DNA from 3 places in the Clostridium pasteurianum DSM 525 genome. Region 2 is predicted to be linked to each of the others. Evidence: riboswitches for the same ligand, from Rfam matches in the RefSeq annotation. Region 2 holds a riboswitch; each other region holds the start of a gene.
The links. A riboswitch is a leader RNA that binds a small molecule or an ion and turns the genes downstream of it on or off. The one in region 2 is predicted to bind thiamine pyrophosphate.
Positions count from the first base shown of each region.

Region 1 (11,331 bases), 810 kb from region 2:
GCGCTTATAAGTGTACCATCTGATGTACGCATATATTCTGCTGTTTCCTTTATATAATCTATTACCCTCAAGCTTTCATCTATATCTCTGTATTCCTGAGAAAAATATCCCAATTTTACAGTTTCACCAATTTCTACACAGCCCGAAACAGGTTTTAATTTTCCCGAAATTATATTTAAAAAAGTACTCTTTCCCATACCATTAGGTCCAACTATACCTATTCTATCTTCTTTACCTATTATGTAGCTAAAATCTGATATCAAAACTTCATCCTGAAACTTCATACTTATATTATCAATTTCTATTATCTTTTTCCCAAGTCTTGTATTTCCAACTGATATTTCAACTTTTTCATTGCTTATATCTATATTCTCATCTGTTAAAGATTTAAATCTATCTAGCCTGGCTTTTTGTTTTGTAGATCTTGCCTTTGCACCTCTTCTTATCCATTTAAGCTCATTTCTTATTAGATTTTGTCTCTTTTCTTCCTTAGCTTCCATTTTACTCAATCTATCCAATTTACTTTCAAGATATTTACTGTAATTTCCCTCATAGCTGTATAATTTTCCTTTATACAATTCCAATATTTCATTGGCAACTCTATCAAGAAAATATCTATCATGAGTAATCATAATTACTGATCCTTTTCTTCCATTTAAATAGTTTTCCAGCCAGCTTACAGTTTCATCATCTATATGATTAGTAGGTTCATCCAATATAAGTAAATCACAAGGTGATATGAGAGCCCCTGCCAATGCTATTCTTTTTCGTTGCCCTCCTGACAGTTTTTCTACATTGTCTTCAAAATTGTTTATGCCAAGCTTTGTCAAAATAGTTTTTGCATCACTTTCAATGTTCCATGCCTCTAATGTGTCCATTTTTTCTGAAAGTCTGTTGAAATCACTTTGAAGTATAGTATCCTGAGGATTTTTAGAGAGTTTCTCCACAACTTTTTCGTACTCCCTTAATAATATCATTATTGGTGAATTACCTTTAAAAACAGCTTCAATAACCCTATCATCCTTTGTAAAATTTGTACTTTGAGACAGATACTCTATTCTTAATTTATTCTTTTTTATAATTTTTCCTGTATCCGCAGTATCTATTCCAGCTATAATCTTTAGAAGAGTAGATTTTCCAGTACCATTAACTCCTATCAATCCAATTTTTTGTCCTTCATTTATTCCAAGTGAAATATCATTAAATAATATTTTTTCTCCATAACTTTTATTTATATTCTCAAGAGATATTAAATTCATCTAGTATCTTCCTTTCCGTATAATCCATATCAAATTTTATATTAATATTATTATACCTTTCTTAATTATAACAAACTTATATATACAGAGTAAGTCTTTTAAAATTATGTTCATTTTTATAATTTTACGTAATAAATAAATTCAATTAGTTTACCTGAATACTGCAAAATCAATTTCCATTCAATATCAATTGACAATCATAATCAATAATTATATAAATATTTTTTTGTGAACAACTCTTATATAATCACATATAATAAAACATAATGATTTTGTTTCTATTATCAATTGAAATAATTATAACTGGAGAGATAAAAATGAACAAACAAAATGGTGCTTTTTTATCTATAGCATCAAATAGTATACTGGTTATATTTAAAATTTCCGCAGGAATATCTATGAACTCCATAAGTGTAATATCAGAAGGAATTCATTCCTCTATTGATTTAATTGCTAGCCTTATAGCTTTTTTTTCTATAAAAAAAGCTAGCAAATCAGAGGATAAAGATCACCCTTTTGGTCATGGTAAATATGAGAATGTATCTGGTTTTGTTGAAGCCCTTTTAATTTTATTTGCCGGAATTATTATAGTATATGAATCTTTAAATAAACTCTTTTCTGGTTCCTCCATAGAAAATATACATTCTGGATTACTAATTATGTTTATTTCCACTGTAATTAATCTCATAATTTCTCTTAATATATTGAGAATATCAAAAAAAGAAAAATCCATTGCTTTAGAAGCAGATGCCCTACATCTATTGACTGATGTGTTTACTTCTTTTGGTGTATTTGCAGGTCTTATAGTTTTAAAAATAACTGGTTTAAGAATATTTGATTCAATTTCAGCTATCATAGTTGCCTCTTTAATCATAAAAACATCTATAAGTCTCGTAAAAAAATCCATGAAAGATCTAGTAGACAGTCGATTATCTTCTGAAGATATAGGTAAAATCTTAGATATTATAAAAAAGTATCCCGAAGTAAAATCTTATCATAAACTTAGAACACGAAAAAGTGGCTATACCCGTGAAATAGACCTTCACTTGCTTGTAGATTCAGATTATTCCTTAATAGAAGCTCATAATTTATGCAATTTCATAGAAAAGGACATAAAAACTATTTTTCCTGATTCTAACACACTAATTCATGTGGAACCATATCATCAATAAAACAATATTGTAAACCTCTTGCTATTGTAATATAATTTATAAGAACATAATTTACAAATTAGCTAGGGGTGCCTAATGGCTGAGAAATGGTGTTCATTAACCCTCAGACCTGATCTAGATAATTCTAGCGTAGGAAAGCATTTTTTCTTTAGCCCTTTATTATATTATTTAATCTTTTAACGACATTAGGTCTCCTAGTAAAATTATTATAGGAGGTTTTCACATGAATTTTTTTAATTTAAAACTCTTTCCTGTTAAAGTTTTTTCATTAACGCAAAATTTAGCTGAGATACTGAAGCATCCTACAGCTATAATCACTTTAATAGGCGTACTAATTCTAATTTTTGTATTCATAAAAATCAAAAGGATTAAGATAACGCCTAAAATTACTACTAGGATCGGGATAGCCCTGGCTTTATCTGCAGTACTTCAAATTTTTAGGCTGTATCATTTCCCCCAAGGCGGCAGTGTAACCCTTGGAAGCCTAGTACCTATACTTATAATAGCATTGATATATGGTCCAGAGATTGGTTTTTTAACAGGGTTCCTCCATGGAATAATTACTTTATTCTTAGATCCTTATATACTTCATCCTATACAACTGCTGTTTGATTATCCCCTTCCATCCATGGCACTTGGTCTGGCTGGATACTTTAAATCTAAAAAAGTAATTGGAGCCATAGTTGCTATTTTTGCAAAATTTATATTTCATTTTATATCTGGAGTAGTATTCTTTGGAAGTTTTGCTCCAAAGGAAATGTCTCCAATAATTTATTCTTTAGTTGTAAATGGCACATTTATGCTTACAGATGGTATAATTTGTGTATTCTTAATTGCATTATTACCAATAAGTATGTTAAGTAAAAATGAAAAAAATAATGTTTACAGATAGAGGAGATGATAATATATGGTAATTGCAGATATAGCCGTTATGCCCTTAGTTCCCGCTGTTTCAGAAGAAGAACTATATAGGCAGGTAGACGCAGCCATTGACTATATAAAGAATAGCGGCTTAAAATATGAAATAGGAGCTATGAGTACCACCGTTGAAGGTGAATATGATGAAGTCTTTGAGCTTATAAAAAAAGTTCACCGAATTCCCTTTGAAGTTGGCAGTGAAAGAGTAATAACCGTAGTCAGAATAGATGAGAAAAAAACTGGATTAACTATAGAAGATAAATTAAGGCATCATAAAAACAGAAAAAGCAGCTAAAATTATTTTTCATAGTACATTTTTCTCATAAATTAATTATTGAGATTTGTCAATCTAGAAAAGCTGCAAAAATTTATATAACTAAAAATCATACAGCTTTTCTGGATTATTCATAGAACAAGCATATACCTGCCTATAAAATTCAGTTCCCATTATATATCACTTAAAATATAAAATTAACTAATCCCTATTATATCCTTTATAACTTCTCCTCCTATTATCATCCCAGCTACAGGAGGTACAAAAGATATACTCCCAGGTATCTGTCTTTTAGCAAGACATTTTTTTGTTCCTCCAGTACACACACAGCCTTCCTTGCAAGTTATAACTTCATCTTCTTTAGGCTTTAAGGGAATTTCTTCAGAATATAAAACTTTTAAAGACTTTACTCCTCTCTTTCTCATTTCATGTCTCATTACCTTCGCTAAAGGACATATTTTTGTCTTATATATATCTGTAACCTGAAATTTAGTTGGATCCAGTTTATTTCCTGTACCCATACAGCTTATAATTTCAATATTATGCTCCTTACACCATAATATTAATGATATTTTTGATGATACAGTATCTATAGCATCTACTACATAGTCTGTATCTAATCCAATAATATCACTTATATTATCTTCTTTTACAAAGGTCTGATGTATTGTCACTTCACATCTAGGATTTATACTAAGTATCCTATCCTTCATAACTTCTACCTTGGGTTTACTTATACTTTTAAAGGTAGCATGAATCTGTCTATTTATATTGGTTAAACAAACTGTATCATCGTCTACGAGTACAAGTTTACCTATTCCTCCCCTAGCCAGTGCTTCTACTGTAAAACTTCCTACACCACCTATACCAAACACTACTACCTTACTATTTTCTAATTTATCTAAAGATTTTTTTCCAATCAAAAGCTCTGTTCTTGACAAAGAATGCTGTGGCATTTAAATATCTCTCCTTTTATAAATAAAAATCATAACTTTCATAAAACATTAGCATACTAAATTATATCACACCTATAATTATCTTCAAAATAACTATTTTAATTTTTAAAATTTAATATTGTAATAAAAACTCTAATATTTTCATATTTTAATTTAGAGAATACTTACAAAAGGAGTAATAGCATTGAAAGTTAATAAATTAATTTACATAGGAATTATAATTGTTCTTACTTTAAGTATTACAGGCTGTAGTCTTGATGCTAATTCCACCTCACTTTTAAAACGTCAAAAACCCTATAATTTTTATTATACAAATTTGCTTACTAGAGACATGAAATTTGAAAATTCATTTTTAGGAATAATACTAGACACTAATTTTTATAGAGAACATACTCTTACTAAAGATCAAAATGATACAGTTAAAAATTTTATTTTTTATCTCAGCAGAAAGGATTTCATAAGTAAACCAAAAGACTTACCAGGAAAGCCCACTTATAAAATTTATTTTACATTTAAAACGGACAAGTATGTCATAGAAGTATTTAATGAAAAATATATATCTGTATATCCTTGGGATGGCTCTTATAATAAAGATTATATCAGTATGGAGAATATACCTGTATCCTATAATCTTTTTTCACTTTGTAAATACTCCATTCCAAGAGATTAAAACACTATTTCATTATTATCATTATTAGTATATAATATTTCTAATGTAAAATAGGAAAGAAGTGATTTAATTAATGTATTTTAAAGGTGATTTTCACAGTCATTCAACAGAATCCGATGGAAAACTTTCTCCAGAAGAGTTAGTAACTTTAGCCAAGACTAAAGATATAGATATTATGGCAATTACTGATCATGATACTACAAAAGGTATTAATAAAGCTGTCCTAGCAGGCAATAAATTAAATTTAAAAGTAATCCCTGGTATGGAACTTTCAACACGATACAATGATGAAAGCATTCATGTACTTGCTTATTTTAAAGATGATTCTTTTAATAACAGTGATTTTCAGGATTTTCTAAAGAATTTAACTGATTATAGAGTAAAAAGAGCTGAAATTATAACAAGTAATCTAAAAAAATTTTTTGATATAGACATTGACTATAAAAAGGTTCTCCAAAGTGCAAATGGCGTAGTGGCAAGACCTCATATTGCGAAAGCTATAATAAATGCTGGATACAACTATACTATAGACTATATTTTTAAAAACATTATAAATGAAGGAAGCCCGGCATATGTTCCAAATAAAAAACTTCCACTAGAAGAGGGGATACAATTACTCAGATCTGTAAATTCCATTGTTGTACTTGCTCATCCTGTATTGGCGAAAAAAACTCCAGTGAAGGAGTTACTGAAGTTTGATTTTGATGGAATAGAAGCCATTTATCCCCTTAACACTTCTGAGGATACTGAAAGACTATTAAAACTAGCTAAAGATTATAATAAATTAATAACTGCTGGTTCTGATTTTCACAGTGGTGAAAAAGCTGATACAAAACATGGTACTCTAGGTTCTGTTTATTTGGATTCTTATAATATAGAAAAATTTCTTAAGAAATTTAATCAATAGATGCTATGTAGATATCCTGTATATTTATAAAAAAACTTCTGAATGTGTTTCAATCATTTTAAAATACACACTCAGAAGTTTTTAAAATTCACTGATAATTAGGCTTCTATCAGAAAAGCCCTATAGGCATTTTGGGTTTCGTAAATATCTACTTTGCTGGAAATCTCCCAAGGAGCATGCATATTTAAAAGTGCTACTCCGGAATCTATTACATCCATGCCATATTGTGCAAGTATGTATGCTATAGTTCCACCACCACCTTGGTCCACCTTGCCAAGTTCTGAAGTCTGCCAGGAAACATTATGCTTATCCATCATAGCCCTTATTTCAGCTAAATATTCAGCCCTAGCATCATTACAACCAGACTTCCCTCTTGCTCCTGTATATTTATTAAACACAACACCCTTTCCAAGATAAGCTGTATTTTTCTTTTCCATAACAGAAGGATAGTTTGGATCAAAAGCTGCACTTACATCGGAAGATAACATTTTAGAATTGGCAAGAGCTCTCTTAAGCTTTATATCATTATAATCTCCGGCACATTGCACCACTTCTGCCGTAGCATTTTCAAAGAATTTTGAATGCATACCAGTAGCTCCAACACTCCCAATCTCCTCTTTATCAGCTAGTATTGTTACGCAGGTCTTATCAGTTTCATTTATATCCATCATAGCTTCAAAGGAAGTATAGGCACATATTCTGTCATCTTGACCATACCCCATAATCATACTCTTATCAAAACCATAATCTCTGGCCTTTCCGGCAGGGACAACTTCCAGTTCTGCAGATACAAAATCTTCTTCACTTATATTATATTTTTCATTCAAAATTTTAAGTATATTGTACTTAACTTTAGTTTTTATATCCTTGTCTGATGATGGTATACTACCAACTAGTATGTTTAAATCTTCTCCCGTAATACCAGTAGCTAAAGATTTTTTAAGCTGATCCTGAGATAAATGTATTAAGAGATCTGATACTCCAAAGACTGGATCCGACTCATCTTCTCCAATAATTACATTTATTATTTCTCCATCTTTTTTTACTATTACTCCATGTATTGCAAGAGGTATAGTAACCCATTGATATTTTTTTATTCCACCATAATAATGAGTTTCAAGCATTGCCAGATCTGTATCCTCATAAAGAGGATTCTGTTTTAAATCCATTCTTGGTGAATCTACATGAGCTCCTAATATTTTTAATCCCTTCTCAAAAGGTTCTTTACCTATTACATACAAAGCCAAACTTTTTCCTCTATTATTTGCATATACTTTATCTCCAGCTTTTAATGTCTTACCATCATTTATAATATCATTTATATCTGAATAGCCCTGTTTTCTTGCTAGTTTTATAAATTCAGCAATACACTCTCTTTCAGTTTTACATATAGATATGAAATTTTTATATCTATCTGCCAATTCAAATATTTTAGTTAAATCTCCTTGAGAATACTTTTGCCATGCATACTCATAGTTTTTTTCCAAATCACTCTTTTTATCTGACATAACATTCCCTCCCAGTTCAATGAATTTTATCTAGTGGAATTGGTACTTCCACTAAATTTAGAGCAACTATACACCCCTGTACAGCTATTATTCTAACACTTTATTATAACAAAGTATTAAATTAATTATCTATCATATAAAGAATTTACTTCTATATGCTAAAATAGATATAGCAATGTAATCATTACTATACTTATGTACTATTCTACCTAATATATACTATCTAATACTTTTCAAAGCATTTTCAGTTGCTATACAATCAATAGACATGTCGTGATCTTCTATAGGAATTTTATCAAATAGTTGAAATCCATAAGCTAAAGCCATTTTTTTTACACGTGAGTTTTTATTTGAAAAAAACCTATCATAAAAACCACCACCGTAGCCAATTCTATCTCCTTTTAAGTCAAAAGCCAAGCCTGGAATTATAGCCAAATCCATATCGTCTAACTTTACTTCTTCTGCTGTATCCTTTGGTTCTAAAATTCCATAGCTGCTCAATTCAAGTTCTTCTAAATCATTTACTTTAAGTGCTTTCATTCCACTTAAGCGACTGATAACCCTTGGAGCGCAGACTTTTTTACCTAAATTAAGAGCGTATTTTATTATATTGTGTGTATCCACTTCCTTACCAAAACTTACATAGATAAATAGAACTTCTGCTTCAATAAATTCCTTACTTTTAGTTATTATTTCATATATAGCACTGTCTTTTTCTTTTTTGTCTGATAAGGATAATTCTTCTCTTCTTTTAGCTATACATTCTCTAAAATCACTTTTTGCATTACTCGTCTTCATTCACATCCATTCTATGATTAATTGTTTCCACTGGTGATATCTTACAGCTAAGTCCATATCTATAATTTGCTGCAGCCGCTTCAATTATGACAGCTAAATTTCTACCCGGTCTTATAGGCAATGTCATTTTTCTTACGGGAACATTCAGAATTTCTATACATTCGTTATCTATCCCAAGTCTATCATAATCCTTGCCTTCTTTCCATTGTTCTAAATACATAACTAAATCAATAGTTTTTGTTTCCAAAACAGAACTAAGACCATACAGGGCTGGAACATCTATTATACCCATCCCTCTGACTTCAAGCATTCCTGAAGTTATAAATGGTGATCTTGCATGTAATACTCCCTCAATAGCTTTGATATCAACTGCATCATCAGCTATAAGCCTATGGCCTCTTTTTATAAGCTCCAAAGCCGTTTCACTTTTACCTATACCGCTTTCACCGGTTATAAGTATACCAAAACCATATACATCCACTAGAACTCCATGAAGTCTTGTTTCCGGTGCCAATTTATCATCCAAATAATTCATAACCTTACTTATAAATCTAGTAGTAATAGCATTAGACCTAACAAGCCATGTGTTTCTTCTCGTAGCTTCTTCTATAAATTCTTCATGAGGTATAAGATCCCTTGCTATAATTATACATGGAGTTTCAAATTGAAAAAATTTTTTCAATCTTTTTTTTCTTATTTCAGATCTCATTGCCTCCAAAAAGCTCCATTCTGTTTTCCCTACAATCTGTATTCTCTCGTTGGCAAAATAATTATAAAATCCAGCAAATTGCAATCCAGGCCTGTTTATGTCACTTAAGCAAACTTCTGTCTCCTCTGATCCTGCAATAAGTACTTCTAACCCTAAATCTTCTACTAATGTTTTAACCTTAACAGGCATTAAATATCACGCCTTTCATGAATTTATAATTAAATATTATTATATTACTAATTCGCTCTTACTTAAATCATGTCTTCCTTCAACAAACCTTACTACACCAGTTTCAGAGCTCATGACAATAGAATGCGTAGTAGCAAATCTCCTTTTAGAATAGGAAACACCCTTAAGAAGATCTCCATCTGTTATACCTGTAGCTGCAAAGAGAACATCATCTGATTTTACCAAATCATCTATATTTAATGTTTTATTTACATCTTCAATACCCATGGACTTACATCTTATCTTTTCTTCTTCACTATAAGGCATAAGTCTTGCCTGCATTTCTCCGCCCATACATTTTATAGCTGTTGCTGCAATAACTCCTTCTGGAGCTCCTCCAATTCCCATGAACAAATCTATTCCTGACTCTTCAAATCCGCAAGCCAAAATGGTAGCCACATCTCCTTCTCCAAACAGTCTAACTCTTGCTCCAATATCCCTTGCTTCCTGAACTATGTAATCATGTCTTTCTCTCTCTTGAACTACTACTGTGAGTTCCGTCACATCTTTATTAAGTGCTTTTGCCACACTTATTACATTTTCAGCAACACTTTTATCTATGTCTATTGCACCTTTAGCACCAGCACCTACAGCTATTTTTTTCATATACATATCTGGTGCATGAAGCAGGCTTCCCTTTGGTCCCATAGCAACAACTGCTATGGCATTAGGGGATCCTTTAGCAATTAAAATAGTTCCATCTAAGGGATCAACTGCTATATCCATTTCAGGCATATCAGGTTTATTCATTCCAACTTTTTGACCTATATAAAGCATAGGTGCCTTATCAAGCTCCCCTTCTCCAATTACAACAGTTCCTCTTACAGGCATTAAATCAAAAGCCTTTTCCATTCCATCCACTGCTGCTTGATCTGCAGCTATTTTATCTCCTCTTCCCATAAATTTTGCTGATCTTATAGCCGCAGCTTCTGTTACTCTTACGAGAGCCATTGTTATATCAACTTTCAACATAAATAAAATTACCTCCTGAATATTTCTGTGTCCAAATTTTAGCATATTAAAAAACAACCAATATATCCATACATGATATCTGTTGTCTTCAACCTCATTTTATGATTAAATATATCAGTAAAAATATATTTGCTTTATAAATAACCTATTTTACATAAATATTATAACACAATTATTCTACAAAAAAAACAACTTTGAATAATTAGTTATATTAGATAAAATATATGACACATTCCGTCATTTACATATTATAACAGATAGCTTTTTTCAACATCTTCGAACACATACCAAAAACAGTAAATTTGAATAAATCTTTGAATTTAAGTGTAAATTGACATCAGATGTAGATTTATGTTTTTTAATGGCTTTTAAAATCATTTTACATGTGATGCATAATTTGGTAAAATAAATTTGCAGTCAAAAAGATAAGGGGTAATTTGAAATAAGGAGGGTTTAATATGGATTATAACTTGAATCTTTTAGTCAGTGAAATAGATGATCTGAGAAATGAGCTATATAAGCTTTTACTCAATAATTCTTTAACTGACGATAAAGTAGTTACTTACAGTCAAAAATTGGACAAACTATTAGTTGAATATCACAATGCACGAAAATTATTAAAAAAAGCATCTTAATTATTTTAAATGATTTTTTTGATTGCATTTTATATTTTAATTTATATATATTATTTGTTAGGTATGCTTAAAGCATACTTATTTTTTTATTTAAATTAATTAGTAAAAAATATGCTGTCTTACTATGTATATACATTGCAAGACAGCTTTAAGCATTCTAATATTGATAACAAATTATTGAAATGTGATTTTAGTGAATATCTAGAATTCTTACCAAATATCTGTAAATATTTATTTCTTTTCAGGAAAGATAATCTTAAGATTCATCTATTTAATTAATTATTAGCTTCTGTATAAGAATTTAAATCATAAAGCTGTTGTGATG
Region 1 covers NZ_CP009268.1:2,785,165-2,796,495, forward strand. Annotated here, with positions in the region: gene CLPA_RS12690 (ABC-F family ATP-binding cassette domain-containing protein) at 1-1,259, opposite strand, end outside; gene CLPA_RS12695 (cation diffusion facilitator family transporter) at 1,577-2,431, shown strand; TPP riboswitch at 2,486-2,584, shown strand; gene thiT (energy-coupled thiamine transporter ThiT) at 2,655-3,323, shown strand; gene CLPA_RS12705 (MTH1187 family thiamine-binding protein) at 3,339-3,644, shown strand; gene CLPA_RS12710 (tRNA threonylcarbamoyladenosine dehydratase) at 3,821-4,579, opposite strand; gene CLPA_RS12715 (DUF4883 family protein) at 4,764-5,249, shown strand; gene CLPA_RS12720 (PHP domain-containing protein) at 5,323-6,156, shown strand; gene CLPA_RS12725 (aminopeptidase) at 6,255-7,664, opposite strand; gene CLPA_RS12730 (5-formyltetrahydrofolate cyclo-ligase) at 7,884-8,462, opposite strand; gene hprK (HPr(Ser) kinase/phosphatase) at 8,449-9,360, opposite strand; gene glpX (class II fructose-bisphosphatase) at 9,400-10,371, opposite strand; gene CLPA_RS12745 (aspartyl-phosphate phosphatase Spo0E family protein) at 10,830-11,006, shown strand; gene CLPA_RS12750 (glycosyltransferase family 39 protein) at 11,282-11,331, opposite strand, start outside.
Region 1: it holds a riboswitch for thiamine pyrophosphate, as region 2 does, so the genes downstream of both, thiT (energy-coupled thiamine transporter ThiT) here and thiC (phosphomethylpyrimidine synthase ThiC) in region 2, are expected to answer to the same signal.

Region 2 (11,331 bases):
AAGTTATTATAAAAGAAAATTTAAATTTTATCATGCATACTTAATATCTGGTACTGATACTTTTTTAATAATACTATCAATAATATCAGATGTATTAGTACCGTTAAATCTGTGTTCTTTTGATATTATTATTCTATGGGAAAGTACTTTTTTTATATTTTCTTTTATATCATCTGGAGTTACATAGTTTCTGTTATTTATATAGGCTGTTGCCTGAGATATTTTTAGCAGTGCAATAGAAGTCCTTGGAGAAGCTCCCAGGAGTAATTCGTCGCAATTTCTTGTTTTATTAACTATATCAACTATGAATTCTAATATTTTATGACTTACATTTACTTTTTTTACATTGTTCTGATGAAGTTTTAATTCTTCTAAATTTATTACTGGAAATATACTATCTAACGGATTTTTAGTTTTATAAGTGGATAACATTTTTATTTCTTCATCCTTTGAGGGATAGCCTAAAGATAATTTAATTAGAAACCTATCTAGAACGGCTTCGGGAAGAGAAAAAGTTCCAGAGTATTCTAATGGATTTTCAGTAGCCATTACCATAAAAGGTAAATCTAAAAGGTAAGTATTATTACCATCACTGACTTGTTTTTCTTCCATAACTTCAATTAATGCGCTTTGAGTTTTGGGAGAAGTTCTATTTATTTCATCTGCTAAGATCATATTTGCAAAAATTGGACCTTTTTTGAAATTGAATTCATGTGCTTGTTGATTATAGATAGAAACTCCTAGTATATCAGAAGGTAATATATCTGGAGTAAATTGAATTCTATTAAAACTTAAATCTATACTTTTGCTTAGAGCTTTTATTAACATAGTTTTGCCAACACCAGGTACATCTTCAATTAAAATATGTCCTTCCGCTAAAATTGCCTTTAATATATCTATAACTACAGATTCTTTTCCAATTACAACTTTTGATATATTTTCTATGACTTTTTCCATGTCTTTTATCAAGTGTATTCCCTCCTTGAAATTTTACAAATTTATTTTCAGTTTGATGTAAACAAAATTTATACATAAGATAATTTATTTAAGTAAATTATCTTATGTATAAAAATTTTTTAGTAACAATGTTGTTTCACCTAACTAACTTGGCGTAAGTCTCCAATTTCTTCAAGTGGGAGTTCAACGCCAAGTAAGCCATGTATTTGCAGTTCTAAAATTTAGATGGGGTAAAAGCACCCCTACCTGAATTAAGAAACTTGCTTCAATATAATTATATCACGTAACAAAAATAGACCTCTTAAATTTACAGAAATTTTACTGTTTTTTTATTTAAGGAGTCTATTTTAAAAATTAATATATACATAAAAAGTTTAAGAGTGCAGTTCATGAGAAATAGAATTTGCAGCTCCTATATTAGAAGATACAGTTTTACTAATCCATTCACCTATATTAGAAAATATCTTTTTATTGCATAATTCGTTATGAAGGGAGTGGTATAGTCCTTCATAGATTTTAATAGTGCACAAGTTATTAGGAACTTTTTCAGCAAAAAGTTTACTTTTTTCTGAAGAAGTTATTTTATCTGAATCACCATGAATTAATAATAATGGAACATTAAAATTTGAAGCATTATCTATAGCCCATAATCCTGCTCTGTATGCAGTAGTGAAAAGCCTGGCTGAAATACAGCTATGGGTCAATGGATCATTTGAATAAGCCTGAAGGATATCGGGATTATGAGATAGCGCAGCTTCATTAACTATATTATCTACTAAAAATGATGGCCATATTTTGTTAAGTAAAAAGGTAAAATACAGTTTAGATTTAGGTGGATCTGAATACAGACTAAGCCAAGGGCTGCTTATTATAACTCCATTAATATCTGGCTTGCGTCTCAGTACATAATTCAATGTTAGATTTCCTCCAAAACTATGACCGTAAAAAAATGTAGGTACTTTACCAAAATGTTTTTTTGCAAAATTTAATAATATATCTATATCATCCATAAAAATTTCATAAGAAGGGGTATGACCTCTTTTTCCTTCTGATTTTCCATGTCCTCTGAGGTCAAAGGCTATTACGGCAAATTTATTCTTATTAATATAATTTACTAATCCACTGTACCAGTTACTATGATCGCCAAGACCATGTATTATGCATAAAACACCTTTTATATCTCCATTTGGAATCCATTCTCTAAAAAATAATTTAGTTCCATCTATAGCATCATGATAAAATTCTTTTATTTCCATATATAATCACCTCAAGTTATAAATATTTTAATTTTATTGTATTTAAATAAAACCAAGTATTCATATATGTATTATATATAATATAACATTATTATTCAAGAATGTCTATAGATATACGAAAATAAATTATATGATTAAATAATTGTCTATGACAAATTTTAAATACAGTGGATTATAATTGAAAAATTATTAGAAAAAAATTCAAAAAGTTAGTATAATTATATGTAATATTATTTATAACTAACAAACTAATTTGGAGGAAATAATGCTTATCAAAACAAGACTGCCGTTAATGATGATTTTATTGTCATTGATTCCTTTATTTTTACTAAGTTTTTTAATATATAGACATACATCTAAGGTCCTTATAACAAATAGTAAAGTAAATATATTACAGACTACTAATGCCTATAGTAGCGCTTTGGCAGCTGTTATAGATGGACAGAGAAGAGAGGTAAACAGCTCAAAAGAGAGCTTGGGTATAATCAATGTATTAAGTAATAGATCAAGAAATAAAGATGACTCATTTTATCATTCCAAAGAAGTATTAAATCTAAATAAATCTCTTAAGGAAAATAAAGATAATTTCCCTGAAATTCAACATTCACTTGTAATAGATTTAAATGGAAATGTAATTGCCAGCAGTGAGGAGAATGCTTTAAAATTTAATGTAATTGATAGAGAATATTTTAAAGATTCTATAAAAGGTAAAACATTTATTAGTAATACATTAATTTCTAAAGCCAGTAATAAATTAATAGTGGTAGTATCTTCTCCAGTAAAAGATTTAGATGATAACATAATTGGAGTTTATGCCAATGCCATATATATAGATTACTTTCAAAAATTTATATTAAATATTAAAAATGGAGATACTGGATATGCATACATAGTTGATAAAGATGGAAATATTATTGCTCATCCAGATTCTAAAAAGATAGGTAAAAAATCCGAAAACACTAAGCTTATAGATATTTTGAGAAATATTAAAGATAGCAATAAAGTTTATGATGGTTTAGATGTATATACTTATGATAATAAAGATAAATTAATGGGATATAAAACAATTCCAGAATTAAAATGGACTTTTGTATTCACAAAAAATATAGCTGAAGTGAACGAACCAGCTTATGGTGAACTGAAAATAATAATGTCAGTGGCAGCATTTATATTTATATTATCTGTATTTATAAGTATTTTTGCATCAAGATCTATAACTAAACCTATTGGATATTTAATAAATGTAATGAATAAAGCGCGAAAGGGAGATTTAAACTCTTTATGTGAGTATAAATCCAATGACGAATTAGGAATGCTTACAGGAAACTACAATAATATGATAAAAAAACTTAACAATAGTTATGAAGAACTTTCAGCAGTGTATGAAGAATTATCTGCTACAGAAGAGGAACTTAGAAGCCAATATGATGAATTGATTGAAAATAAAGAAGCTCTTGAAGTAAGTGAATGTAGATATAAGGAAGTATTAAATGGTATTAATGATGCCTTATGGGAATATGACGTAAATACTGGTAGGTTTTTTGCTTCGGATAAATGGTATGATATAACAGGGTATCAAACTGAGCATTATAACATTCTAAAATTAATAGAAAAAGCAGTTTTCCCTAAATGTAAGAAAAAGCTATATGATGATATAAAAAAACATATAAATCTTAAAACTCCTTGGTTTGAAACAGAAGTTAAAATAAATGCAGGAGATGGTAAAATAAAATGGATTTTAAATAAAGGTAAGGTTATCAAAGATGATGATGGTAGAATTTTAAAATATTCAGGTATAATATCAGATGTTACGGTAAAAAAGAAGGCTGAGCTTAGAGTAAAACAACTAGCATATTTTGATACACTAACAGGACTTCCAAATAGGACTAACTTTATTGATCAACTAGATAATGAAGTGAGAAACTATGAAAGAGATAAAAAAATGGGTGCAGTACTTTTTGTTGATTTAGATGATTTTAAAAGAGTAAATGATTCTTTAGGACATGATGAAGGAGACAAACTGTTAAAGACTATAGGAAATGAGTTTTTTCACACTATTGATGAAAAAAATACTGTTTGCAGATTTGGCGGAGATGAATTTTTAATTTTGCTCAGAGATGTAAGTGGAAAAGATGAAATTATAGATATAGTAAATAATTTAATAGATATATTTAATAATGGTTTTGAATTTAACAAAAAACGTGCATTTATAACGTGCAGTATAGGAATATGCATGTTTCCAAAAGATGGGAAGAATAATAATTCCATTTTAAAAAATGCTGATACAGCTATGTACAAGGCCAAAGAGACAGGAAAAAATAGATATGAATTTTACGATGGAGAAATGTCCAAAGGCTTAAATAGGTATATACAAATAGAAAAAATTCTTAGAAGTTCCATTCATAATAATGAAATATATTTATGTTATCAACCGCAAGTTGAATTAAAAACTGGTAAAATTATAGGAACAGAAGCTCTTATAAGAATTGAAAGTAAAGAGGCTGGTTTTGTGTCTCCAGGTGAATTTATACCTGTAGCAGAGAAATCAGGACTTATTATACAAATAGGTGAATGGGTTATGAAAACAGCTTTTAAACAAAATAAAGAATGGATAAAAAAAGGATATGGTGAAAAACGTATTTCTGTTAATGTTTCATCAATACAACTTAAACAGAGTAATTTTGTAGAAAGTGTAAAGAAATGTATAGAAGAAACTGGTATATCACCTGAGTTAGTAGAAATAGAAATAACGGAAAGCGTTTTAATGGAATCTCTTGAAACAAATGTGGAAATACTGAAACAACTTAGAAGTTTTGGAGTAAGGACTTCTTTAGATGATTTTGGAACAGGATATTCTTCATTAAATTATTTGAGAATAATGCCTATAGATACTTTGAAAATTGATAAATCCTTTATAGACGATATTCATTTTAATAGAAAGCAGGAAGCTATAGTAGATGGTATAGTAAATATTGCTCATAATCTAGAAATAGAAATAGTAGTAGAGGGAGTTGAAACTCGAGAGCAGCTCAATATATTAAAACAAAAAGGATGCAATATCATTCAGGGATATATCTTTAGTAAACCAGTGACTGCAGAAAACATAGATGAAATAATAAAGAAGACAATATTATTTTAATAGAAAAATAAGTATTTTCATGTATTAATAAAAGGACTTTTAAAATACAATATAGGTTTTAAAAGTCCTTACTTAATTAATCTATTTTAAAATATAACCTGCTATTTGATTTCTTCCCCGTTCCTTTGCCAGATATAAAGCCGTATCTGCTTGTCTTATAAATTCATTTATAGTTATGTTTTCATTGGGAATGACAGAAGCTGCCCCTAATGTTATGGTCACTATATTTTTGATGTTTGAAAATTCATGCTTTAAATTTAAATATTCTATCTGTTTTCTAAACTTTTCTCCAAGGTTTAAAACTTCACCTAAGCTAACTTTTGGGAAAATTATTACAAATTCATCGCCTCCATATCTAGCAGCTATATATTTTTTATCAATGTAATTTGAAAGAGCGGAACCGATTAAAGATAGACATTTATCACCCTGAACATGACCATAATTATCATTATATTGTTTAAAACAGTCTACATCCAATAAAATTAAAGATAAATTATATTTATTTTTCTTTGCCAGGTCCCATTGTATGTTCATGACCTTGTCAAATTTTCTTCTATTAGGAATACCTGTTAAACTATCATTTTCCGATATATATAATAATTTGTTATTTAATTGTTCAAGCTCCTTTTGTATTTTCTTTCTGTAGTCAATTTCAGTTTTAAGGCTGTTAGATTTAATAGCATTGTTTACAGCTATTGAAGCATAGGTGATAATACCTTTAACATTTCTATATCCAATGGCTTAAAGGCTTTTAATACTACTTTGAACTGTCATAACTCCTAATAAGATATCATCCATTATGAGAGGACAGTAAATGGCGGATTTTGCTGATATAGTATTAATATAATTTGGATTATCTACATATCTTGAATATTCATTCTCTATATCATTTATTATAACTAATTGTCTATTTCTTAAATAATAGGCAGCTATATTTGATTTACTGGTAATAGATGCATTTGGAACATTTATGATTTTATTATTTTCACTATAATAATTATATTGAAGAATTTCATTATCTGTATTATACAATGCAATACCAAAAATAGATATATCAATAAAATCTCTAACGCTATTGCATAGAATATTCAATATTTTATCTAAATTTAAAGTAGAAGTAATTTTTTGTCCTAGCTCACTTATTATAGATATATTTTTAATACTTTCTATGAGTTTTTCAAATCTTTTTCTGAAATTTTCACTCTTCTTCATTATGTTAAGTTTTTCTTCTTCTAATTTCTGGAGTTTAATTTTTGAGTTAATATTATTAAGTCTCTGAGTACATATAACTTTTTCTAATTTGTCGTGATATTTAAAATATAACTTATAATATTCATAAGCTTTATCATCATTTTTTAACTCCTCGTACAAACTAAAAAGCTTTTTGCACACTTCTATGGTTTTAAAAATAATATTATTTTCTACAGATATATTAAAGGCAATTTTTAACTTGTCTAATGCCAGGGAGAGATTTCCTCTATTTTTAAGATAATCACTGTAATCTAAAAGTATATTAATCTTGTAAAATAAAAAAGTTTCTTTTAGGTCTATATTTAATGCTTTACAAAAATATTCATTTGATTTTGTAAAATTTCCTTTTTTTTCATATATAAGAGCTAATATTCTGTATACTTCTGGTAAGACTAATTTATAATTGAAAGAGTTCATTATTTCAATGGATTTATTTAAAAGTAATATTGCCTTATCATAATTTCCACTTAAATAATTCATTTCTCCTAGATTATATAAGGACACTCCAAAGGTAGATTTATAATTTAATTTTTTATCAAAGGTAAGGGCTCTATTATAAAATTTAAAGGCATTTTCATAATCTTTAAGATTTTTATAGATTTCTCCTATATTAGTAGAAGTTTTTGCAAGATAGAATTTGTAATTGTATTTACTGTAGTAATTTTTATTCACAGACATTTTTAAAGCAGTTTTTTCTGCATCATTATAGTAATCAAAGCTTTTTTCATAGTCTCCTAGATTAAGCAAATTATTGCCTATATATATTAAGGATAAAACTTGTATATCACAAATATCTTCTTTTCTTGATATACTTAGAGATTCAAAAAGGAGGGATAGAGATTTTTCATAATTACCTATGTTGGTTAAAGCTTCACCAACCCTTAGGAGTGAAACAGCCATACCTATAGTATGATTAAATTTTTTACATAATTCATAAGAGTTATTGCCAAATTTTATTGTATTAATGGAATTTTCATATTTAATTTTATCAAGTTTTTCTAAAATCTCATTTATGGTAGTTGCATTGTCACTGTTAATCATAACAATTAATCACTCCAATGTGTTGATAAATTTTATATATTAAAAATATAACAATAAAATGATGTAAATTCAATTATTACTTGATATTTGTACATTAATAAAGTTGAAAAATAATTTTACAATTATAAATTTTAGGAGTATAATGTTATTAAAAATAAAATATTTATTTGCTAGGGGTGCCAAATTGGCTGAGAAGGAAAAATCCTAACTCTATGAACCTGATATGGTTAACACCATCGTAGGGAAGCAAGGGTTTGTATATTATAGAATTACAAAGCTTGCTTTATGCAGGCTTTTATTATACGCATAAAGAGAACAAACCTGATGTTTATCCTGCATCAGGTTTGTTCTCTTTTTAAATTTAAAAATAAAGGAGTGTACTATTATGAATTATACAACACAGATGGATGCAGCAAGAAAAGGAATTATTACAAGAGAAATGAATATTGTTTCAGAAAAAGAAAAGATAGATGTAGAAAAATTAAGAGAATTAATTGCTGAAGGAAAAGTAGTTATACCAGCTAACAAAAATCATAAGTCTTTAGATCCAGAAGGTATTGGAGAAGGTCTTAGAACTAAGATAAATGTAAATTTGGGAATATCAAAAGATTGTTGCAGTATAGAAAAAGAATTAGAAAAAGTTAAAGTGGCTATTGAGATGAAAGCAGAAGCTATAATGGATCTATCTAACTATGGAAAAACTGAAAATATGAGAAAAAGAGTTGTAGAAATGTCTACAGCAATGCTTGGAACTGTTCCCATGTATGATGCTATAGGATTTTGTGATAAGGAACTTCAAGATATAACTGTGGATGAATTCTTTGATGTTGTGGAAAAACATGGACAAGATGGAGTGGATTTCATTACAATTCATGCAGGCCTTAATCGTGAAACTGCAAAAGCGGTTAAAAATAATCCACGATTGACTCAGATAGTATCTAGAGGTGGAAGTCTCTTATTTGCATGGATGGAACTAAATAATAGAGAAAATCCATTCTATGAATATTATGATAGACTTTTAGATATCTGTGAAAAATATGATATAACTATTTCATTAGGAGATGCTTGCAGACCTGGTTCATTAAAGGATGCTACAGATCCAGCACAAGTTAAAGAACTTATAACATTAGGGGAACTTACTAAAAAAGCTTGGGAAAGAAATGTACAAGTTATGATAGAGGGACCTGGACATATGGCACTTAATGAAATAAAGGCAAATATGTTACTTGAAAAAAAATTATGTCATGGTGCACCTTTTTATGTGTTAGGACCTTTAGTTACTGATGTAGCTCCAGGATATGATCATATTACTGCAGCTATAGGTGGAACAGTGGCTGCTTCCAGTGGAGCGGACTTTTTATGTTATGTTACTCCAGCAGAGCATTTGCGTTTGCCATCTCTTGAAGATATGAAAGAAGGAATAATTGCCTTTAAGATTGCAGCACATGCAGCAGATATAGCTAAGGGAATAAAGGGAGCTGTTGAGTGGGATAATGCCATGAGTAAAGCTAGGGCAGAGCTTGATTGGGAAACTATGTTTGATTTAGCTATAGATAGCGATAAGGCTCGTAAATATCGTACGGAATCTTCACCAGAAGATCCAGAAACTTGTACAATGTGTGGAAAAATGTGTTCTATGAGAACAATGAAAAAAGTGCTTAATAATGAGACTTTAAATATAAAATAGAATTTGATTCACAATAGGATTAAAGGGCAAAATTCTTTTTAGTTCGTCTTTTCTCCTATTGTAAATATATGAAGTTTGAGGGAAGTGAATCATATGGTTGTTAACGGAAAAGAAATGAATTTCAGAGATGGTATAACTATAGAAGAATTGTTAAATGAACTCAAAATAGAGGCTTATAAAGTGGTGGCAGAAGTAGATCTAAACATTATAGATAAAACAGAATATGCCACAACTAAGCTTACTAGCGACTCTAAAGTAGAATTAATAAGATTTGTAGGAGGAGGTTAAGGTATCTAGTCTAATAATTTATTAAATTTAGAATTAAAAAATATTAGCATAGCATACTTAATTAATTTTTTACTTTAATATGCTTAAAGTTAGGAGACAATTAAAATGGATGAATTTATTATTGGTGGTACAGAGTTAAAAAGCAGACTTTTTATCGGTAGTGGAAAATATTCTTCAAATAAAGTCATACCAGAACTACTGGAAAAGAGTGGGGCACAAGTTATTACTGCAGCACTTAGAAGGGTAGATTTTGAATCACAAGAAGAGAATATTTTAAATTATTTAAAAAAAGATACAATAATAATGCCTAATACTTCAGGAGCGAGAAATGCAGAAGAAGCTATAAGACTTGCAAGAATTGGAAAGGCAGCAGGATGTGGAAACTGGGTGAAAATAGAAGTTATTTCAGATAATAAATATCTTCTTCCAGATAATATAGAAACAATAAAGGCTACAGAAGTTTTAGCAAAGGAGGGGTTTGTAGTTTTGCCATATATGAATCCAGATCTTCCTGATGCAAAGAGAATGTTAGAAGTTGGTGCAGCTGCAATAATGCCTTTAGGTTCACCTATAGGAAGTAATAGGGGTATTAGAACAAAAGAAATGATTAGAATTCTAATTGAAGAAATAGATCTTCCAATAGTAGTAGATGCAGGTATAGGTAAACCATCAGATGCTGTTTTAGCCATGGAAATGGGGGCATCAGCAGTATTAGTTAATACAGCATTGGCTACTGCAGGAAATCCTGTGCTTATGGCGGAAGCCTTTAAACTTGCCGTTGAAAGTGGTAGAAAAGGATATTTAGCAAAGGCTGGTATGGAGAGAGAATACGCTGAAGCATCTTCACCTTTAACAGGATTTTTAAGATAGGGGGATGGAATAATGAGTTTTTTTGATGTAGCTGCTAGATTACAAGATTATGATTTTGATAGCTTTTTTAATAGTGTAACCAAAGAACAGATTGAATATATATTATCTAAAGATACACTAAGCAAAGAGGACTTTATGTGTCTTTTGTCACCAGCAGCAGAGGACTATATTGAAGTCATGGCACAAAAGGCGCATAAAATAGCAATTAATAATTTTGGCAGATCTGTTACCTTGTATACTCCTATATATATAGCTAATTATTGTGTTAATAAATGTGCATACTGTGGATATAATGTAGAGAATGATGTGCACAGAAAAAAACTTACTATGGAAGAAATTGAAAAAGAAGCACAGGCAATATATGCTTCTGGTTTAAGGCATATAATTCTTCTTACTGGTGAATCAAGATTTCATAGTCCGGTGTCTTATATAAAGGACGCTGTGAAATTATTGAAAAAATATTTTAGTTCTATCTGTATTGAGATATATCCTTTAGAGGAAAATGAATACAGAGAACTTATAGAAGCAGGGGTGGATTCACTTACTATATATCAGGAAACTTATAATATGAAAAAATATGATGAAATTCACTTAGCAGGCCCTAAAAAGAATTATAGATATAGAGTAGAAACTCCTGAAAGAGCTGCAAGAGCTGGAGTAAGAGGAATGGGTGTAGGGGCACTTTATGGACTTGACAGTTGGAGAAAGGAAGCTTATTTTTCCGGACTTCATGCAAGATACATTCAGGATATGTTCCCATACATGGAGATAAGTATGTCTGTACCTAGAATAAGGCCTCACGCAGGAAGTTTTACTGACATTAAAGATGTAACTGATAAAAA
Region 2 covers NZ_CP009268.1:3,595,317-3,606,647, reverse strand. Annotated here, with positions in the region: gene CLPA_RS16255 (AAA family ATPase) at 31-957, opposite strand; gene CLPA_RS16250 (alpha/beta hydrolase) at 1,332-2,213, opposite strand; gene CLPA_RS16245 (EAL domain-containing protein) at 2,479-5,352, shown strand; gene CLPA_RS16240 (GGDEF domain-containing protein) at 5,434-5,943, opposite strand; gene CLPA_RS16235 (tetratricopeptide repeat protein) at 6,094-7,644, opposite strand; TPP riboswitch at 7,807-7,906, shown strand; gene thiC (phosphomethylpyrimidine synthase ThiC) at 8,030-9,331, shown strand; gene thiS (sulfur carrier protein ThiS) at 9,425-9,619, shown strand; gene CLPA_RS16220 (thiazole synthase) at 9,725-10,489, shown strand; gene thiH (2-iminoacetate synthase ThiH) at 10,502-11,331, shown strand, end outside.

Region 3 (11,331 bases), 320 kb from region 2:
ATGATTTTATAGGATATTCAAAGGGTGAGCTTAAAAAAATACTGTGTAAATCTGGAGCAAATGATAAGGATTATTATTTATCGCAATTTGTTATATTAACTCTTTTGGTGGAGTTTTATAATTCTCAAAGTGTTACCAGTAAATCCAGAGAGTACATTAAAGTTGGTGAATTTTTAAATATTATTACTGACAGATTAAAGGATGGTATTGAAAGATCACATAATAATGAAGAAAGTGGAATTGCCTATGAAAATATACTTGAGAGGTTTGAAGCTTTAAAAAGCAGTGAAAAGAAAAGTATGTCCAAGACCACAAAAGAAGGCTTTATAAATGCAATTTTAGATTTTTTGGATAGCCAAGGTTTAATTTACTATATTAAAGGCGATGATATGATTAAAACAACTAAAAAGCTGGATAGTTTTATGGATTGGAACCTTTTAAATAAAAATAATTACAATAGGGTGCTAAAAGCTTTAGGAGAAGAGATAAATGAGTAAGATAAATAAAATTAGGTTTGTAAATTTGAATTATAATTACAATACTATGAAAATAGATGATGAAAAATTTTATTTAGATGGCGAAAATGCTATGCTTAATTTAAGAAATGGCGGTGGAAAATCTGTACTTGTGCAAATGATTATGGCTCCATTTGTTAATAGAAGATATAGAAACACAAAAGACAGAGCCTTTGAAAGTTATTTTACATCGGGAGTTCCTACTTATATATTAATAGAATGGAAGCTTGATGATGGAGCAGGTTATTTATTAACAGGTATGATGGTGAGAAAAAGGGAAGCTGCTTCTGATGAAAACTCTAAAGAAAGATTGGATATTATAAACTTTATTCATGAGTACAGAGAAAAAAATGAATATGACATTAACAGTATCCCTATTGTTGAAGAAAAAAATGAAAGAAAAATAATAAAGAGCTTTACTAATTGCAAAAGTTTGTTTGAAGCTTTGAAAAAGGATAGGCAGTTAAAGTTTAATTATTATGATATGAATAATCCTGTAACCACAAAAAATTACTTTAACAAGTTAGAGGAATATAAGATTAATTACAGGGAATGGGAGACTATAATTAAGCAGATAAACATTAAGGAATCAGGACTCTCAGAACTTTTTACTAAATCTAAGGATAGCAATGGATTAGTTAAAGAATGGTTTTTGCCAGCTGTAGAAAATAAACTGAAGGTTGATGAGGATAGAATTGATAATTACAGGCAGCTGCTGGACAGCTACATTAAGCAGTACAGACAGAACAAAGCAAATATTGATAAAAAAGCAAAGCTTGAATTATTTAATGAGTTGTCTAAGGATATACTTACATGCTGTGAGGAATTTATACATACTACTGAAAAAAGAGAAGAGATAAAAAATTATATAGCAAATGTAATAGCATATTTAAGAGAAAAGCTTGAAGATAAAGAAAAGGAAGAAGCAGCATTAGAACAATTAATTGAAAGTCTTAATGATAAAATTATAGAGCTGCAGTATGAAGAAGAATCTATAAAAGTTTATAAAAAGCAGGAGGAAATAGATACTTTAGAAGCAGATATTATAAAACAACAGGAATTAGTCAGTGAAAGTGAGTGTAGGAAAAATAGTTTAATAAGAAAAGGAAACATATTAGAGTGTGCAAAGATACATAGACAGTATCAAAAAATTTCAAAAGAACTCCAAGAAAATGAAATTGAATTAGCTGTGTTTAGTAAAAAAAATGAAGACAATGCACCGCATATTAATAATCTAGGTTTTACTATAAGAGGAATTTTACAAAAGGAGCTAGAAATTACAAAAACACAAAAATTAGATAAGCTTCAATTAAATAAAAATTTAGAAGAGGAAAAGGAGTCTATTAATAATTTATTGAAGATTAATAGAAATGAAATAAATAGTTTAACTGAGAGAAAAGGATGTCTTTCAGCTGAAGTTTCATCCTTTGATAAATTAGAGGAAAGCTTTAACAGCAGATGTGGTTTTAATTTATTCAGAAATATTGAAGCATATTTTGATGAGGAAAGATTGCTTATTATTGATAAAGAAATTAGTGATGAAGGCAATTCGATAGATAAAGAAAGAAAAAATATCAGCGAAAAAATATTGCAGAATGAAGAAAAATTAAAAAGCAAGGAAAGTGAAAAATTAAGGAATTTTGCAAAAAGCTCTGCTGTTAAAAATAAATTGAGCAATAAAAATTCCGAATTTGAAAAGGCAGAAGAGGAAATAGAGAGAAGAAAGGAAATAATTAAGTTTATTGATTTTGAGGAAGATAAGGTTTTTGATTATGAAAATATAATCAATGCTTTTGACAGAAAAATAGAAATGTTAAAAGAGGATGAAGCAAAGTTAAAAAAGTTACTTGATAATTTAAATAGTGAGCTCATAAAACTTAAAACCGGCAAAGTTTTAGAGCTGTCTAAGGATATAGAAGAAAAACTTAGAGAAAAAGATATCAGTATAATTTACGGAATGGAATGGCTAAAGAAAAATGGGTATCCATTAGAAAAGAACGAAAAGCTTGTAAAGGATAATCCTTTTATTCCATACTCCTTAATAATGGACTCTAAGGAAATTGAACTTTTTGAAAAAGAGCTTTTGGATATATTTACTTCTTCTCCAATATCAATAATAAATAGAAGAGAGCTTGAGACGAGTACTAATATTATGAATGGAGACATTGCCCATTTAAATGGAATTAGCTTTTTTATATCCTTTAATAATAAACTGTTAAATGAAAGTGAGCTTTTAAAGCTGATAGATGCTAAAGTTAAAGAAGCACAAGCAGTACAAGTAAAGATAAATGAAAAGAGTGAAAATATCGCTTTTTACGAAGAAAAAAGAAACATAATAAAATATTCAGCTTTGACTTTAGAGGTATACGAAGGGTTAAAAAAAGAAATCAGCAATTTAAAAGTGGAAGCTTCTGAATTAAGAGAAAGAGAAATTGCTTTAGAAAAGAGTATATTAAGCATTAAGGATGAAATAAAAAATTATAAAGAAAGAGTACAGCTTTTAGAGAAGGATATTCAAAAAAATATTGATAAAGCAAAAGCGTTTAAAGAACTTTTAGAAGCCTATGAAAAGTATAAAAAGAATAAAATTTCTTTAGCGAGAGTGCTGGAAGGCCTAAGTGCAATACATAATCAAATAGAAAAAGCTGAAAGCAGAATAAGCGATATTGAAAAAGGAATAAAGGAATGTAGCAGTGCGATTAATTTTTATAATATTGAAGAAGAAAAAGCTTCAAAGGGACTTGCAGAGTTTAATATTTATAAATCAGGAATTTTAATTGAAAAGGATAGGGAAGATTTAATATCTGAATATAATGCCTTGACAAAGGATATTACAAGTTCAGAAAAAGAATTAAAAAATAAAATAAATAAGCTTAATGAAGAATTTAATGGGATACATAGCGAGCTTATTTTAAAAGCTGATAAATATGAAGTAAAAGAAGTTGAGTATACTAATGAAACTTTTGATACTCAGAAGGAGTTTGAATTAAAAGATGAACTTCAAAAAGAAAATGAAAAATACAATAATTTAAAGGATGAACACAATAAATTTGATAAAGCACATGGTATTGCTGTAAGTAAATTAGAAGATTTAAAGGGTAAGCTTAAAGCTAAGTTTAATAAGGAAGAGCCTAAAACAAAGAGTTTATTAATAGATAAAAATTTTAAACTAGAAATAGAAAAACTGAAATTAGAGATTGTGGAAACTAATAGTAAGAAGTCAGATGTTAATAAAGTTAAAGCAAAAATTGAAAATAATTTAACCAGCTTGAATGAGTTTAATAATTTAAATGTTACAGATAAAGTTGATGTAAACATAGACTTAAATGAATTAGATAGTGCTGTAGGAAAACTAAAAAGAGACTTAAATAATGTAAAAGCACAAGAAAATGAAAGAGAAAAAAATCTCACAAATTTAGTTGTTGATACTGAGATAAAGGATGAATTTAAACAGGAAAGCTTGTTTAAGGAGCCAATTCAGACGCTGAAGAGTTTAATTGGAAAACCAAGAGAGTTTAAGGAGCAGCTTAATTTAGTTGTTAATTCTTATGGGTTGATTATGGAAAAGTTGATGGCAGACATTGAACTCATAGAAAAAGAAGAGGGGAAAATATTAGAGAGCATATTAGAATATATAAAAGATGTTCATGAGAATATTGAAAAGATAGATGGCAATTCATCCATAACTATTGGAACAAAAAGATTAAAAATGCTAAACATAAGTGTATCTGCTTGGGAAGAAAATAAAGAGCTTTATAAGGTAAGGTTAAAGGAATATATTGAGAGAATAAGAGAGCAAAGCATAAAAGCTTTAGAGCAGAATGAAGATATAGAGGATATTATCAGCAATAATATCAATATAAATAAGTTATATGATGGAGTTGTTGGAATTGGAACAGTAAATATTAAATTATACAAAATAGAAGAGGATAAACAGAGACAGATTTCTTGGGATGAAGTTTCGAAAAATTCAGGGGGAGAGGGTTTCCTTTCAGCATTTGTAATATTATCAAGCTTATTATCCTATATGAGAAAAGATGATAGTGATATCTTCAGTAGAAAGGAAAGCGGCAAGGTGCTTATAATGGATAATCCTTTCGCACAAACAAGTTCTGCCCATCTTTTAAAACCATTAATAGACATTGCTAAAAAGAGCAATACTCAACTTATATGTTTTACAGGGCTTGGAGGGGATTCCATATACAATAGATTTGATAATATTTATGTTTTAAACCTTATATCCTCTAAGCTTAAAAGTGGTGTTAAATACTTGAAAAGTGAACATGCGAAAGGTGAGGAAGAAAAGGAAGAAATTATAGCATCAAGATTTAAAATAGAAGAGCAAATTAAATTGTTTTAAAAATTTATTAATTGATGAGAATATACAGAAATTAAGTATTGAAGGAAAAGATGTTCTGACAATAAATGTTCCAAGAGCAAATTACAAACAACGACCTATATATTCGAACGAAAATCCATATAAGGGAACTTATAAGCGCAATGCTGATGGTGACTGTAAATCTACAGAAGATTTGGAGATTGTGTTGAATTTAGGAAAATTATGTGATATAATTTTTTTCAAAAGGGGAGCTTGTAATGCAGGCTGAGAGGAAGTTTAAGCTTCGACCCATAACTTGATTCGGATAATGCCGACGTAAGGAAATATTTGATTTATGCTGTTTGATTAGTTATTTTATGAGTATAAATGGAATATGCCTTATTTGGTATATTCCATTTTTTATGCTTCAAAGAGTATATCTTTCACAAGCTGAAGAGGAGCATCCTTAGCTTGTATGGCAAAATATAACTAAATAGCGAGGGAACTTGTGTTTCAAGGTGAGAGGAAGCTTTTGAGCTTCGACCGACTTTATGATGTTGTCATATAGGAAATTGCTGTTTAGTTATGCTGTAATTATGCTTTCGTGATGGATTTATTTTCTATATGACATATTTAGAAAATAAATTTATTAGGAAGGTGTTTTTTATTATGGAAAGAAACTCAAAGCTATTAAAAAGAATTATGATGGCAATGATGGTGGCCATGGGGGTTGTAATTTCACCAATCCTTCGAATTGAAGGAATGTGTCCTATGTCCAGCGTTATTAACATTGTATGTGCTGTTATTCTTGGACCTTGGTATGCATTGCTTTGTGCTGTAATGATTGGAATATTAAGAATGGCTGTTATGGCAATTCCTCCTTTAGCTTTAACTGGTGCAGTTTTTGGTGCTTTCTTGTCTGGAGTTTTATACAGAGCATCCAAAGGAAATTTGATTTTTGCTGTTTTAGGTGAGGTTATAGGAACTGGTATTATAGGAGCTTTAATGTCATATCCTGTTATGACATTTATTTGGGGGAGAGCAGGGCTTACATGGCTGTTCTATGTTCCGTTGTTTTTTATGGCTACAATTATTGGAGGAATAATTGCATTTGCTTTTTTACAAGCATTAAGCCTGTCAGGTATGCTTGCAAAAATTCAGAGAAGTTTGGGGGAAGAAGCATATGATAAACAGCCTATTGGAAATAAAGAAGAATATTAAATTTAAAAAACCGCTTATTCATTATATTACAAATCCAATTTCAATAAATGATTGTGCAAATATTATACTTGCCCTTGGTGCAAAACCTATTATGGCTGAACATCCTTTAGAGGTTTCAGAGATTTAAAGCCTTTGCAGCTAACCTTGGAAATATAACGGATATTAGAATGGAATCTATGCTTATTTCAGGTGAAACAGCTTTTAAAAGAAAAATTCCCCAAGTGATTGACCTTGTAGGTGTAGGCTGCAGCAGTCTTCGTTTAGATTATGCAAAGAAATTTATTTCACAGTGCCATCCCAATGTCATTAAGGGTAATATGTCTGAGATAAAAGTAATCTGGGGTACTAATAGTAGTGCAAAGGGAATTGATGTTGGCAAGTTCGGGCAAGCCCTCACTATAGGGACTGACATTATAGGATAAACTGGAAGTTTCTGCTTGCTAATGCTTTAAATTCAGCTAGCAAGGATCTGATTTTCAGTCATATCTCGTTATTTTTAACATAAGGCTTGTGTTTTGGTAAAATAAAGAAAAGTATGTTTATATAAATCATTTTTTAGATTATACTATATAATAAAGGTGTTAATTTTATTGGAGGTGATGTTATGGAAAGATAGTAATCTTCAAATTAAATGTGCATGAGAGGCTATAAAACTTATAAATTTTTATATTAAAAATAGTATATCCTTTAATCAAGAAACTACGCTTTCGGGTAAAAGTATTATTAAAAACATAAAACAATATCAATTTATTCCCTATGACAGGCAGGAAGAATTTTTTGAAGACCTTTTTAATCAGCATATTAGTAAAGGTACTTTAGCTTCAATAAATCAATCCTGTTATGATTCTTTAGAAACTGTTGAGAATAATATAAAAGAGGCTCTAAATAATGATGAAAGTAGGAAATAGCAGAGGCAGAAGAATTAGTTAAGAAATTAGCCTAGACCTCCAAGGACATAGAATGGTAAATATTACTGAAACATTTCAATTTGTTTGTATAAGTATGAGTATAATGTATAATCGTTTTATAAAAGGAGAATTTCAAAATGGAGAGAACACGCATTTATACAATGTCTTTTTCAAATATCTATGGACTTTATATACAAAAAGTAGAGAAAAAAGGAAGAACAAAAAATGAAGTAAATGAAATCATTTTTTGGCTTACCGGTTATGATAGAGATTCATTACAACAACAAATAAATAATGAAGTGAATTTAGAAACATTCTTTAAGCAAGCACCTCATATTAATCCGAATGTTTCACTCATCAAAGGCGTTATTTGTGGATATCGGGTGGAAGAAATAGAAGATGAATTAATGCGACAAATTAGGTATTTAGATAAATTAATTGATGAGTTAGCTAAAGGTAAAACAATGGAGAAAATATTAAGAAAATAAAATAATAAGGTATTCCTATTACCTTACTTTCATCTTTGGCTTTTATAATCAAGCCTTTATTAGATATTTCTTCAATAGAAAAAATACTATTGTATTCAATTTCTATAATTGGAAAATTCAATTGTTTTTTTGCTATATAATTATCTGAAATTATTAATTCATATGTGAGCAAAGATTCTTTTTGTTTTCTTAATCCTTTTTGTATTGATATTGTTAATACTATAGATATAAAAATAATTACACTAAAAAAAGTTAATATACTTACTGCACCGCTTCTCGAACTTATATATATCCCAATAACTAAAGCTAGTATACATAAGGATATTGTTCGTAGAAATATTCTAGACATGGATTTATTAAGCTGTTCTGAAGATAATCTATAAATTTTCATTCATATTCCCCCAAATAGTTTTAGATGATTTTGCAATCTAAGTTTTATAATAATTATACTCTTAATTAACTAATTTTTCTAAATTTTATTTATAGAATAAAAAAAGTACCATATAAGATATCAGTAATTTTTACGTTCTATTATTTGGAACAATCTTTTTCCAAGACATTGTACGCGGGAGCCCAGTATTTACCTGTAGATTTCCTGCAGACATCCCTGCAATTGTTAACAAGCAGCCACTGTGAAGTCCTAGGGGACTGACACCACAGTATCATAATCAGTTAGTAAAGAGAATTACTAAGTTTTTGTTAGAGTTAGGTTCAGGTTTTGCATTTATAGGGAATCAATATCATTTAAATGTTGCAGGAGAGGATTATTATCTAGATTTATTATTTTATCATGTAAAATTAAGATGCTATGTGGTTGTAGAATTAAAAGGAAGCTTGCCTACAATTGAAGAGTTAGAGGAAGAATTGGAAGAGTGAAAATTTGTTATTAATAATCACTTTAAAAAAAATTTTTTTGATATAAAATTAAGTTGAAATTTAACAGGAGATAGTACATATAAGTATGAGTAATAAGAAAAAAACTAAAAAGCATAAAAATAATACCGATGAAATATGGTCAGAGGAACAATACGAAGAATATTTAAAAGAGCTATATGGAATGGAGTTTATAGCTGGCTTTACTGAAAACGCATTACCTTATGGTTTGTTTAAAGAAGATAGAGAAAAATATACAGTGGAAGAGTCGGATAATTATGATGTCTCTGATGATGAGCTACCATTCTAAATTAAGGAGAATGTAAAAATGAAAAAAGTTAAAATAGAAGATGTATTACAAGCAATAGAATTAGCTAATGATGAGGGAAACTATTATTATAATAAGGTTACAGGTAAAATTATTTATATAGATGATGAGGCAAGAAGAATGGCTGAGGATTATGATGAAGATGATTTAGAGGAGCTACTAGAATGGCAGCGAGATGATGTTGAAGCTGCCATTGACGTGGAAGAAAATTGGGATAATTATATTTCTTTGCCATCCAAGTTTGATATTAATGAGTATAATATTATGGTTCAATTTTGTTATTCCTTAGATAATGATAAAACATCCAATAAGCTATTAAATGCATTAAGTGGAAAGGGAGCTTTTAGGAGATTTAAGGATGCAGCCATAAGATTTAATGTAGAAAAGAAATGGTACAAATTTAAGGATGATAAATTCAAGAAAATTGCATTAGATTGGTGTAGTGATAATGGATTAGAAATTAATAGATAAATGGGGCTAACCTACTCATTTATATTAAGAGGAATGAAATCATATTTCAAGTTTTATAACTATATATTTATTAGTAAGCTCACTACGTTCGCAAAAATCCCTGAGGGTCATGAATATTATTTAAGAGCATTAAATTTATTTTGCTAATTTGACGAGAATGAAAAAGTTTTATTTATCCTTAAGTACGGTTTTGTAAGGGGCTTGGAGAAGCAATTCTCTAATTCTACTAAACCTATAGCAGGAACCGACAGTTTCTGCTTAATAAAGTAATTTTTAAGTAGCGTTTTGCTTTACTCCTATTTTACAGAAAACAATTTTATACAATGATGTATGCTAATATATAGATTATCACAGAAAATTCTGATAAAATAAAAACAAGTAAAAATATATATAAATTGAATGATTATATTGAATATAATATTACTTTTTTAAAGAAGCATATTGATGAATTTATAGATGATAAGGATAAATCATGGTATGATTTAAATAATTATTTTATTGGAATTCTAAAAAAATATAACAGGAACTGATAGTTTATCGTTAACGCATTAATTAATGAAGTATTGCATGAAACATTATTTTTGATTGTTTCTGAATCCATAAAGGAATTTCATTTATAAAAAGGCAAAGTGAAAAATAACTATTCAACAAAAAGTAAATCAGAGTATAGTTATTTATTACCAAAATAATCTTTAGCAACATAATTAAAAGAAACCCAATTACAGTTTCCTAAAGCAAACATATTACAATATGTGATGAAACTGATGGTTCTTCAGAAATTTCATTTTTATCTTTTGTGAGAATTACATATTTACCACTAGTTAGTCACTTTTTAGTTGTGGCACGAATACAATGAATTGTAAAAAAAAGGTAGTGGTATTTGTGAAAAATCAGTATCCTGAAAATGATATTTTTGATTATATAGTTATTGGAGCTGGAACAGCTGGAGGAATAATCGCCAAAAAATTAACCGATGATAAAAGGATTTCTGTTCTTGTTCTTGAAGCAGGAACAAATATGACAAACAGTAGTCCTTCTATTGAAATAGCAGACATTTTAGCTAATGATAATAAACTTTCTTTTAATGCTCTGTCTAATATAGAACAAGAGGTTGGTCGTCAGCTTAAATTATCTGGTGGAAGAGTAATTGGAGGCAGCTCACAGCATAATTATATGACTTCAGTAAGAGGAAGTCGTAACCTTTATGATGAGTGGGCAAGGCTTGTTGGAAGGCAATGGAGTTATGAGAATGTACGTTCCTTATTTATACAGAATGAAACCTACACGGGAAATACACAAAATTCCAGAGAACGTGGAACAAAAGGTCCCATCTATGTTAGACAGCAAAAGATTCCTAATAATGGACTTATCGCCACTTTGACTGAAGCAACGTCAGAAGTTTTGAGTATCCCAATTGTTGAAGATTATAATACAGGCATAAGGAATTGTACGAGTTTCAAAGCACAATATATCCAGCAAGAAGTTGATGGGAAGTATGTTCGTTCATCTACTGCAAGCGGCTATTTAAATGAAAATATTGTAACACAAGGAGATCAATTCCAACCGGATGAGTTTGGAATTGGACTGAGAAAGTTGACTATTTTTGCAAAAACAACAGTAAATAAGATTTTATTTAAACAAAAAAATGGGAATAATATTGCTGTTGGCGTGGAGTTTGTCAGAGATGGTGAGTCCCAAAGGGCTTTTGCACAAAAAGGAGTTATTGTTTCTGCAGGTCTTTTCTCATCGGTGATTTTACAGCGTTCAGGAATAGGAAGATCCTCGGATCTTGCCGAAGCAGGGATATCAACATTGGTTGAGAGCCCTAATGTTGGTTACAATTTTAAAACTCATTATTATGTTGGAATGGGGGTAGAAGTAGAAACAAATCGACTACTGCAGGTATTGTCTGCAGACCCTGACATACCATTAACTCTAGGTGCTTTTAAAAAGGATGAAGGACCTGGCCGTCGGCTTCAATTAGTAGGTCTTCCAGTTCCATTTTTTGTTCCAATTCAAGATGTATTCATTAATGGTTGGCAATTTGATCCTGCAAAACAGAGCAATATAATGAGTATTGCAATTTTGGACCTGAACTCAAAAAGTAAAGGAACAATTATAGCTGCACACAGTGATCCTGAAGCTTATCCTTCCATTAGGTTCAATGCTTTAGATAATACTGATGACTTAAATTTTATAGTGGACCAAT
Region 3 covers NZ_CP009268.1:3,277,267-3,288,597, reverse strand. Annotated here, with positions in the region: gene CLPA_RS14855 (DUF6063 family protein) at 1-497, shown strand, start outside; gene CLPA_RS14850 (hypothetical protein) at 490-4,875, shown strand; TPP riboswitch at 5,089-5,193, shown strand; gene thiW (energy coupling factor transporter S component ThiW) at 5,503-6,054, shown strand; partial or broken gene CLPA_RS14840 (hydroxyethylthiazole kinase) at 6,017-6,434, shown strand; partial or broken gene CLPA_RS22165 (ATPase) at 6,660-6,791, shown strand; gene CLPA_RS14835 (DUF2200 domain-containing protein) at 7,100-7,450, shown strand; gene CLPA_RS14830 (hypothetical protein) at 7,413-7,841, opposite strand; partial or broken gene CLPA_RS14825 (PDDEXK nuclease domain-containing protein) at 8,123-8,278, shown strand; gene CLPA_RS14820 (hypothetical protein) at 8,412-8,633, shown strand; gene CLPA_RS14815 (UPF0158 family protein) at 8,652-9,122, shown strand; gene CLPA_RS14810 (GMC family oxidoreductase) at 9,975-11,331, shown strand, end outside.
Region 3: it holds a riboswitch for thiamine pyrophosphate, as region 2 does, so the genes downstream of both, thiW (energy coupling factor transporter S component ThiW) here and thiC (phosphomethylpyrimidine synthase ThiC) in region 2, are expected to answer to the same signal.